Corallococcus sp. EGB: one gene and its partner. The protein of the gene in region 1 interacts with the protein of each later gene in a pairwise test. Links are inferred from orthologs where the notes say so. Each region holds a gene or a part of one and is shown in the gene's direction. Other genes may lie near its edges.

The links. Proteins that work in one complex are often made in the same cells at the same time.
Region 2: the proteins of rlmB (region 1) and KYK13_RS18190 interact in binary tests that used the Escherichia coli proteins (3 or more experiments, as listed by UniProt). The link is inferred for Corallococcus sp. EGB from one-to-one orthologs.

Annotation. Positions count from the first base shown.
Region 1 is NZ_CP079946.1:5,890,140-5,895,026, reverse strand. The notes cover bases 1,032-3,865. They hold rlmB (23S rRNA (guanosine(2251)-2'-O)-methyltransferase RlmB), read left to right. Parts: upstream 1,032-1,965; coding sequence 1,966-2,766; downstream 2,767-3,865. Other genes in these bases: tuf (elongation factor Tu), read left to right, coding at 3,329-3,865; KYK13_RS24210 (hypothetical protein), read left to right, coding at 1,514-1,960; KYK13_RS24215 (RimK family alpha-L-glutamate ligase), read left to right, coding at 1,032-1,448. In the rest of the region: adventurous gliding motility lipoprotein CglB, read left to right, coding at 1-395; more of KYK13_RS24215, read left to right, coding at 474-1,031; more of tuf, read left to right, coding at 3,866-4,519; rpmG (50S ribosomal protein L33), read left to right, coding at 4,614-4,778. UniProt on the Escherichia coli protein: Specifically methylates the ribose of guanosine 2251 in 23S rRNA.
Region 2 is NZ_CP079946.1:4,308,381-4,312,914, forward strand. What follows is about bases 1-2,881. They hold KYK13_RS18190 (NAD(P)H-hydrate dehydratase), read left to right. Parts: upstream 1-615; coding sequence 616-2,148; downstream 2,149-2,881. Other genes in these bases: KYK13_RS18180 (pyridoxine 5'-phosphate synthase), read left to right, coding at 1-211; KYK13_RS18185 (holo-ACP synthase), read left to right, coding at 227-601; tsaE (tRNA (adenosine(37)-N6)-threonylcarbamoyltransferase complex ATPase subunit type 1 TsaE), read left to right, coding at 2,136-2,633; KYK13_RS18200 (class II glutamine amidotransferase), read right to left, coding at 2,638-2,881. Outside these bases: more of KYK13_RS18200, read right to left, coding at 2,882-3,507; hutI (imidazolonepropionase), read right to left, coding at 3,595-4,534. UniProt on the Escherichia coli protein: Bifunctional enzyme that catalyzes the epimerization of the S- and R-forms of NAD(P)HX and the dehydration of the S-form of NAD(P)HX at the expense of ADP, which is converted to AMP.

The DNA of each region.
Region 1 (4,887 bases):
GCGCGGGTGGCTACGCACGTGACTGCAAGGCCAACATCGACTGCGGCGCGGGAGACACCTGCGACTTCGCCACCGGCACGTGCAACCGTGCCTTCTACCAGGCGGGCAACCGAGAGGAACTGGCGGCGGCCCTGAAGTCGATCAGCGAGGCGATCCAGCCGGGCGAGCCGTGCTTCACCCAGCTCGAACCGAGCCAGCTGCCCTCCGATGAGAAGCTCATCGTCGTCTACATCGACGGCGAGCGCACGCTCGCGGGCCCCGACACCTGGTCGCTGGACCTGTCGAACCCTGACAGGCTGGGCGTGCGGTTCACGGGCAGTTCCTGCGCGAAGCTGGAGGCGTCGCGCCCGGAAGATCCCGTCAAGGTCGAAGTGCGCGCCATCCGCCAGCTCTAGGCGGCAGGCAGGCGGAGGTGGCTTTACGCGGGAGGGGGCGGGGATTATAGGGTCCTCGCCGAGCCGGTCGCCTCCGCCATGAAAATCACTGTCCTCTCGCGCTCCGCATCCATCTCGTCCACGCGGCGGATCGTCGAGGCAGGGCGAGCGAGGGGACACCGGGTCCGCGTGCTCAACCCGCTCCGGGTGCAGATGCATCTGGACGGGGGCAGCCAGGCGACCCTCTTCTACGACCGCAAGAAGCTCACGCCCACCGACGTCGTCATCCCGCGCATCGCCCTGTCCATCAGCACCTACGGGCTCGCGGTGGTGAACCAGTTCGGCCTGGCGCGCGTCCCCCTGGTGAACCACGCCCAGGCCATCGCGCAGTCGCGCAACAAGATGCGCGCGCTCCAGCTCCTGTCCGCCCACGGCATCGACATCCCCGCCACGGTGATGGCCCGGGACGCCGCCCACCTCAAGGAGATGGTCGGGCTCGTGGGCGGAGTCCCCGTGCTGGTGAAGCTCCTCCAGGGCCAGGAGAAGCACGGCGTGATGGTCTGCGAAAGCCTCCAGTCGCTGGAGGCCGCGCTCGAGGCGGTGCTCGGCCTGGGGCACAACCTCGTCATGCAGGAGTACGTGCGGAGCACCGGCCAGGACGTGCGCGTCCTCGTGGTGGGCGGCGAGGCCATCGCCGGGGTGCTGCGCAAGCCGCGTCCCGGCCGTCTCTCGCACACGCTCAACCGGGGCGCCCGGCTGGAGGCCCTGCCGCTGTCCCCCAGCCATCGCGACATGGCGGAGAAGGTCGCCCGGCTCGTGGGCCTGGAGGTGGCCGCGGTGGACATCCTGGACGTCCAGGGGCACCCCAAGGTCTTCGAGGTGAACAGCTCGCCCGCGCTCCTGGAGATGGAGGCCGCGACGGGGATGGACCTGGCCACGCCCATCATCCAGCGGGCGGAGGCCCTCGTCGCCGGCGCCGCCCCCGTCTGGACCGCCGCCCTGGAGACGCCCCAGTCCCTGCCTCCGCCACCGGGGCGCAAGGGCACCGTGAAGGTGAGCGCGCCGCGGAGTTAGAAGAGAAAGCGCTCCCCGAGCGTCCGAAGCCCCGGTATACGAACGCCGCCTTCCTGGAGACACCCATGCCCAGCTCCCGCCGCCTCACGACCCTGGCCCCCCTGCTGCTGACGCTCGTCGGCGCGCCGGTGCTGGCCCAGGACGTGGACCCCGCCACCCTCTACGAAGTCACCACCGAGGGGACGTCGACGCAGGTGAAGGCGGGAGGGCAGGGCACGTTCATGCTCGCCATCAAGTCGAAGCCCGGCGCCCACGTCTCCGACGAAGCCCCGCTGAAGCTGGAGCTGAAGGGCACGCAGCTGACGCCCGCCCAGAAGACGCTGACGCGTGACCAGTCCGTGGCGAAGAAGGCCGCCGGCCAGCAGTTCGTGGATCCGCGCTTCGAGGTCCCCTTCACCGCGATGTCCGCCGGCAAGGGCACGCTGGACGCCACGCTGACCTTCTTCATCTGCACGGAGAAGATCTGCGCCCGTCAGAAGAAGTCCTTCTCGCTGCCCGTGGAGGTCCAGTAGTCCCCATGCGCGAGCGCTCCTCGAAGCCTTCTGGGGGTGAACGCGGCGGCCACGAAGCCCCGCGTTACGTCCATGGTGTCAACCCCGTGCTGGAAGCCCTGCGTGCCCACCCCGACGCGGTGGAGCGCCTCTTCATCGTCGACGGGCAGGTCGGCGCCAAGGCCGCGGGCGAGCTGCTCAGCCGCGCGCGCGACGCGGGCGTCCGGGTGGAGAAGGTCGGCCGCGAGCGGCTGGCCGCGATGGCGGATGGCGGCGTGCACCAGGGCGTGGTCGCCGAGCTGCGCGGCTTCCAGTACGTCGAGCTGGAGGACGTGCTCGACGCCGCGAAGGCCAAGGGGCAGCCCGCGCTCGTCGTCGTGCTGGACGGCATCCAGGATCCGCACAACCTGGGCGCCATCATCCGCTCGGCCCACGCGCTCGGGGCCCACGGCGTCGTCTTCGCCAAGGACCGGGCCGTGCAGGTGACGGGCACGGTGGCCAAGGCCTCCGCGGGCGCCGTCGAGTACTGCCCCATCGCGCGCGTCACCAACATCTCCCGCGCCCTGGAGGAGCTGAAGGAAGCGGGCCTCTGGGTCGCGGCCGCGGACGTGGAGGGCTCCGAGCCCCTGTGGAGCGCCCGTCTGGACGGGCCCCTGGCGCTGGTGGTGGGCGCCGAGGGGGCGGGCGTGAGGGAGGGCGTCCTCAAGCACTGCGACTTCCGCCTCCGGATTCCCATGGGAGGTCAGGTCGGTTCATTGAATGCGTCGGTTTCCGCCGCGATTCTGCTATACGAAGTCGCACGTCAGCGGGGCCGTCCTTCCCGCTGAAACCCCGGATCAATCTCCTTGACTTGGAGAGTGGGGGCTTCTAAAAGGTCGCGCCTCTCAAGTCGCTGCCGGGTGGTTGACGGTCCGCCCGGGATGAGGTAGGGCGGGGCAGTTGCTGGATGGATGCCGGTGTAGCTCAGTCGGTAGAGCAACTGATTTGTAATCAGTAGGTCGCGGGTTCAAATCCCGCCGCCGGCCAGGTAGGACGGGCCGCGGATAAGGGCCCGGGACGCAGCAAGATGGTGTAGAGAGCAGCGCGCAGGACCACAAGCGAATATCTGGAGAGATGCCCGAGCGGCCAAAGGGAGCAGACTGTAAATCTGCCGGCTCTACGCCTACGGTGGTTCGAATCCACCTCTCTCCACTCGGCAATGCGGGAATAGCTCAGTTGGTAGAGCGTCAGCCTTCCAAGCTGAATGTCGTGGGTTCGAATCCCATTTCCCGCTCCAACCGTTGTAGTGCATCGCCAAGCCCTGATAGCTCAGTTGGCAGAGCGCATCCTTGGTAAGGATGAGGTCACCAGTTCAATCCTGGTTCAGGGCTCCATTTTTCGAGGAGTGTCATGTCCAAGGAAAAGTTCGATCGCAGCCTGCCCCACGTGAACATCGGAACGATTGGGCACGTGGACCACGGCAAGACGTCGCTGACGGCGGCCATCACGAAGGTGCTGGCGAAGACGGGCGGCGCCACGTTCCTGGCGTACGACCAGATTGACAAGGCGCCGGAAGAGCGCGAGCGCGGCATCACCATCTCCACGGCGCACGTGGAGTACAAGACGAAGAACCGGCACTACGCGCACGTCGACTGCCCGGGGCACGCCGACTACGTGAAGAACATGATTACGGGCGCGGCGCAGATGGACGGCGCCATCCTGGTGGTGTCGGCGGCGGACGGCCCGATGCCGCAGACGCGCGAGCACATCCTGCTGGCGCGGCAGGTGGGCGTGCCCTACATCGTGGTCTTCCTGAACAAGGTGGACCTGCTGGACGACCCCGAGCTGCGCGAGCTCGTGGAGATGGAGGTGCGCGACCTGCTGAAGAAGTACGAGTTCCCGGGCGACACCATCCCCATCGTCCCCGGCTCCGCGGTGAAGGCGCTGGAGGGTGACACCAGCGACATCGGCGAGCCGGCCATCCTGAAGCTGATGGAGGCGGTGGACAGCTACATCCCGACGCCGCAGCGCGCGACGGACAAGCCCTTCCTGATGCCGGTGGAAGACGTCTTCTCCATCGCCGGCCGCGGGACGGTGGCGACGGGCCGCGTGGAGCGTGGCGTCATCAAGGTGGGCGAGGAAGTGGAGGTCGTCGGTCTGCGCGCGACGCAGAAGACGGTGGTGACGGGCGTGGAGATGTTCCGCAAGCTGCTGGACGAGGGCCGGGCGGGCGACAACATCGGCGCGCTGGTGCGTGGCCTCAAGCGCGAGGACATGGAGCGCGGCCAGGTGCTGGCGAAGCCGGGGAGCATCACGCCGCACACGAAGTTCAAGGCGCAGATTTACGTGCTGTCGAAGGAAGAGGGCGGCCGCCACACCCCGTTCTTCAAGGGGTACCGTCCGCAGTTCTACTTCCGCACCACGGACGTGACGGGCACGGTGAAGCTGCCGGACAACGTCGAGATGGTCATGCCGGGCGACAACATCGCCATCGAGGTGGAGCTCATCACCCCGGTCGCGATGGAGAAGGAGCTCCGGTTCGCCGTCCGCGAGGGTGGCCGTACGGTGGGCGCCGGCGTCGTTGCGGAGATCATCGCCTGATCGGCCTCCCGCCGACCAGCTACCACGGGCACTGAGTTGCGGAGGGGAGGGCTGCTTCTGTAGCCTTCCCTTCTCGCATCTGGTGAGATAAGCCATGCCGAAGGGTAATCGTTCCATCATCTCGCTCGAGTGCACCACGTGCAAGGAGCGGAACTACACGACCACGAAGAACAAGCGGAAGAGCCAGGACAAGCTCGAGCTGAGCAAGTTCTGTCCTCGTTGCCGCAAGCACACGGACCACAAAGAAGGCAAGGTCTAGGTCGTCTGGTTCATTGAAGGTTTAGGCCAGTAGCTCCAACGGTAGAGCAGCGGTCTCCAAATCCGCGTGTTGGGGGTTCGAATCCCTCCTGGCCTGCCAGCTTCAGTAC
Region 2 (4,534 bases), 1.6 Mb from region 1 along the record:
GCGGATCGTGGACGCGGCCAAGGCGAGCGCCAAGCTGGGCATGGGCGTGGCCGCGGGCCACGGGCTCAACTACGACAACGTGCAGGCCATCGCGCGCATCCAGGAGATCGACGAGCTGAACATCGGTCACTCCATCGTGGCGCGCGCGGTGCTGGTGGGCTTCGAGCGCGCGGTGCGCGAGATGCTCGAGCTGATGCGCGACCCGGGATGAGGCGACGAGGCCCGTATGCCCATCGTCGGACTGGGGTTGGACCTCTGCTCCATCGAGCGCATCCAGCGCATCCTCGAAGGTCCGCGCGCGGAGGCGTTCCTGAAGCGCGTGTACACGGACGGCGAGCGGGCGTACTGCGCCCCCCGCCACGACGCGGCCAGCGCGTACGCGGCGAGGTTCGCGGCGAAGGAGGCGCTGGTGAAGGCGATGGGCGTGCCTCCGGGCGTGAAGTGGCGGGACATGGAGGTGGTGCGCGAGGGCGGTCCGCCGCGCTTCGTGCTCTCCGGCGTGGCCCGTGAGGTGATGGAAGCGCGGGGGTGGGACGCGATGCTCGCGCTCACCCATGATGCCGGCGTGGCCGCGGCCACGGTGGTGCTCCAGACGAAGTAGGGAGGGTGGAACCCATGCAGCGCGTGCTCACCGCCAACCAGATGCGAGAGGCCGAGAAGGCCGCCCAGGACCAGCACGGGATGCCGTCCGGGTTGTTGATGGAGAACGCGGGCCGCGCGCTCGCGGAGGCCGCCCGGAGCGTCGCGGGCCCGGGCGGGCGCTTCACGGTGCTCTGCGGCCCCGGCAACAACGGCGGGGATGGCCTGGTCGCCGCGCGCTTCCTGTTGGAGGGCGGGGCTCGGGTGGTGGTGGCGCTGGTGGGGGACACCGGCAAGCTCACCCCGGAGGCGAAGCGCAACCTCCAGGCGCTGGAGGGCTTCGGTGAGTCGCCCCGCGCCTTCGAGGCGCTGCCGGAGGCGGGCCCGGGCGACGTGGTGGTGGATGCCCTCTTCGGCACGGGCCTGAAGCGCGCGCCGGAGGGGGCGTTCGCGGATGCCATTGGCACCGTGGCGCGGTGGCGGCGCGCGGGGGCGAAGGTGGTGGCCGCGGACGTGCCGTCCGGCCTCCAGAGCGACACGGCGGAGCCCTTCTCTCCGTGCGTGGAGGCGGACGTCACGGTGGCCTTCGGCTTCGTGAAGCCCGCGCATGAGCTGGAGCCCGGCGCGTCGCTGTGCGGCGACGTGCGGCGGGTGGATATCGGGCTGGGGGGCGAGTCCTCGCGCGCGGTGTCCGGCGCGGAGCTGTTCCGCGTGGAGGAGAAGGATGCCCGCGAGGCCCTGCCCAAGCGCCGCGCGGATTCGCACAAGGGCACCTACGGCCATGTGCTGGTGGTGGCGGGCAGCCCGGGCAAGACGGGCGCCGCGGCGATGGTCGCCCTGGCCGCGCTGCGCAGCGGAGCGGGGCTCGTCACGGTGGCAACGCGTCCGGAGGCGCTGACGTGGGTGATGGCGCACTCACCGGAGATCATGGGCATTCCGCTGCCCGGTGAGGGCCCGCTGGGGAAGGGCGACCTGGAGGCCCTCAAGTCCGCGCTGGAGGGCAAGGACGCGCTGGTGATGGGGCCGGGCATCCCCCGAGGGCCGGAGACGGGCGCGCTGATTGGCGACCTGCTGGCCGCGGTGGAGGTGCCCGCGGTGCTGGACGCGGACGCGCTCAACGCCGTCGCGGAGGACCTCAAGGTGCTGCGGCAGGCCAGGGGGCCCGTGCTGCTCACGCCGCACCCTGGAGAGATGGCGCGGCTGTGGGGCCGGACGACGAAGGACGTGCAGGCGCACCGCGTGGGCGTGGCGCTCAACCTCGCCACGTCGCTCAACGTGACGGTGGTGCTCAAGGGCTCGCGCACGCTCATCGCGGAGGCGGGCGGGCGCGTGTTCATCAACCCCACGGGCAACGCGGGCATGGCCACCGGCGGCACGGGTGACGTGCTGTCGGGCGTGTGCGGCGCGCTGCTCGCGCAGGGCATCCCGCTGCCCAAGGCCGCGTGGACGGCCGTCTACGCGCACGGGCTCGCGGGCGACCTGATGGCCCGGCAGCGCGGGCTGATGGGGCTCATCGCCACGGACCTGCTGCCGGGCCTGGGCCACGTCTGGACGCGGTGGGAGCGGTGAGCGGCGCGGAGCAGCAGCCCACGCGCTCGCGGCGGCTCGTGTCTCCGTCTCCGGAGGAGACGCACCGGCTGGGCGTGAAGCTGGGGCAGCTGCTCCAGCCGGGGGACTTCGTGGGGCTGATTGGCGACCTGGGCGCGGGCAAGACGCACCTGGTTCGCGGCGTGGCGGAAGGGGCGGGCGTCGCGCAGTCCGAGGTGGCCAGCCCCACGTTCGCCATCGTGTACCCATATGCGGGCCGCATCCCGCTGTACCACGCGGACCTGTACCGCCTGACGGACTACGACGAGCTGTACGCCACCGGGCTCCTGGACCTGGTGGGCGGCGACCACGCGATGCTGGTGGAGTGGCTGGACCGCATCCCCCAGGCCGCGCCACGCGACTTCCTGCGCGTCACGCTCCGCCATGAGGGTGAGGACGCGCGGAGCCTCGACGTGGAGGCCTTCGGCGCGCGTCCCGCTGCCTTGCTCGACGCGTGGCTGGGCTGAGCCCTCAGCCCGCGGCGTGATGCGCTGCCTGCCGCGGGTTCAGCACGCCGTCCGCCAGCGTCTGCACCTTCCAGCGGTGGAACACGAGCCGCGAGTCCACGCCCACCACGTCCTCTTCATCCACGGGCACCCAGTGCGGCCCGCCGCACAGCGACTCGCTGGCGACGAGGAACTGCTGCAGCGGCACGCGCGTGCTCTGTCCGCGCAGCGCTTCCGGGCAGCCGCTGATGCCGGAGGAGATGAAGAGCGTGCGGTTGCGGCGCGTGGCCACCATCGCCTCGCCGTCCGTGACGAGGAAGTTCATCGCGGAGCGGTCCTTCGGCTCGCGGCTTCCCGGCACGTCCGTCAGCGTGGACACCAGCGTCATCGTCTCCGAGAGCGCCTGCGCCAGCGCCTCCACGCTCACCGTGCCGTCGAGTGGCCCGCGCGCCGACAGCCGCGACAGGAACAAATAGAAGCAGCGCTCGCTGTCCGTGGTGCCCTTGATGTTGACGCGCAGCTCCGGGTGGATGAGCGCTTCCACGGCGGCCTTGTGCTTCGCGAACTCGCGCAGCGTGCCGTTGTGCACGAAGGACCAGCGGCCGTAGTGGAACGGGTGGGAGTTGCGCAGCTCCACCGCCCCCACGCTCGCCAGGCGGATGTGCGCCACGACGGTCCGCGCGGAGACCTGGCTCGATACACGCTCGAAGTCGGGGTCGCTGTGCGCGGGACCCACGCCATGTGCGACGAGCGGCGAGGCATCCACTCCGTATGAAGCGATACCCCAGCCGTCCTTGTGCTCACGCGACTGGATGAGGAGGGAATTCCTCTCCGTGACCAGGGCGGTGTGGACAGCAGCGGGAACAGCACTCCTGAAACCAAATAATCGGCACATGGTGGCAGCTGATCTCTACAACGGCCGGCCCACGACGGAAGTTCCTCTTGCCCCCTTGTCTGATGCCAGCTGTTCAGCGGCACCCACTCAGGGGCAGTGATTCATTCGCGCGCGAAACACCACACGTCCACCCTTCACCACCACTCGCGCGTGACTGACACCCAGATGATAAGGCAGGTGCCGGTAGCTGCTACAGGCGAACAGCACCAGGTCGCCTGCGTCACCCACGGCCAGACGTCCCTGCCGTTGCAACCCCAAGCATTGCGCGGCGCCTCGCGTGGCGGCCCAGTAGGCCTCCGCGGCCGACAGGCCGTTCTCCAGGCAGGCGAGCCCCAGCACCAACGCCAGGTTCTCCGTCATGGAGGAGCCCGGATTCACGTTTGAACCCAAAGCAATATTGACGCCCGCATCGCGCAGCTTCCGGCCGGGCGCGTAGGGGCGCATGCGCAGGAAGAGGGTGGAGGTGGGCACGAGCACGGCGGTGACGTTCGCGGCGGCGAGCGCGCGGATGCCCTCGTCCGTCACCTGCTCCAGGTGGTCCGCGCTGGCGGCGCCCACCTCCGCGGCCAGGGCGGACGCACCGCACGCGGTGAGCTGATCCGCGTGGAGCCGCGGCGTGAGTCCCAGCGCCTTCGCGGCGGTGAGCAGCCGGCGTGACTCGTCCACGGTGAAGGCGCTGTCCTCCGTGAAGACGTCGCAGAAGCGCGCCAGGCCCTCGCGCGCGACGGCGGGGAGGATCTCGTTGATGCAGAGGTCCAGGTACTCGGCGCGGCGGTCCTTGTATTCGGCGGGCACCGCGTGCGCGCACAGCAGCGTGGGCACGAGCTCCAGCGGCGACATCCCGCCCAGCCGGCGCACCGTGCGCAGCATCTTGAGCTCGTCCGCCAGCGACAGGCCGTAGCCGCTCTTCACCTCGGCGGTCGTCACGCCCTGCGCGAGCAGCCGCTCCAGGCGGGGCAGGGCGAGCCGTGCCAGCTCCTCCTCGCTCGCGGCGCGCGTGGCGCTCACCGTGTTGACGATGCCGCCG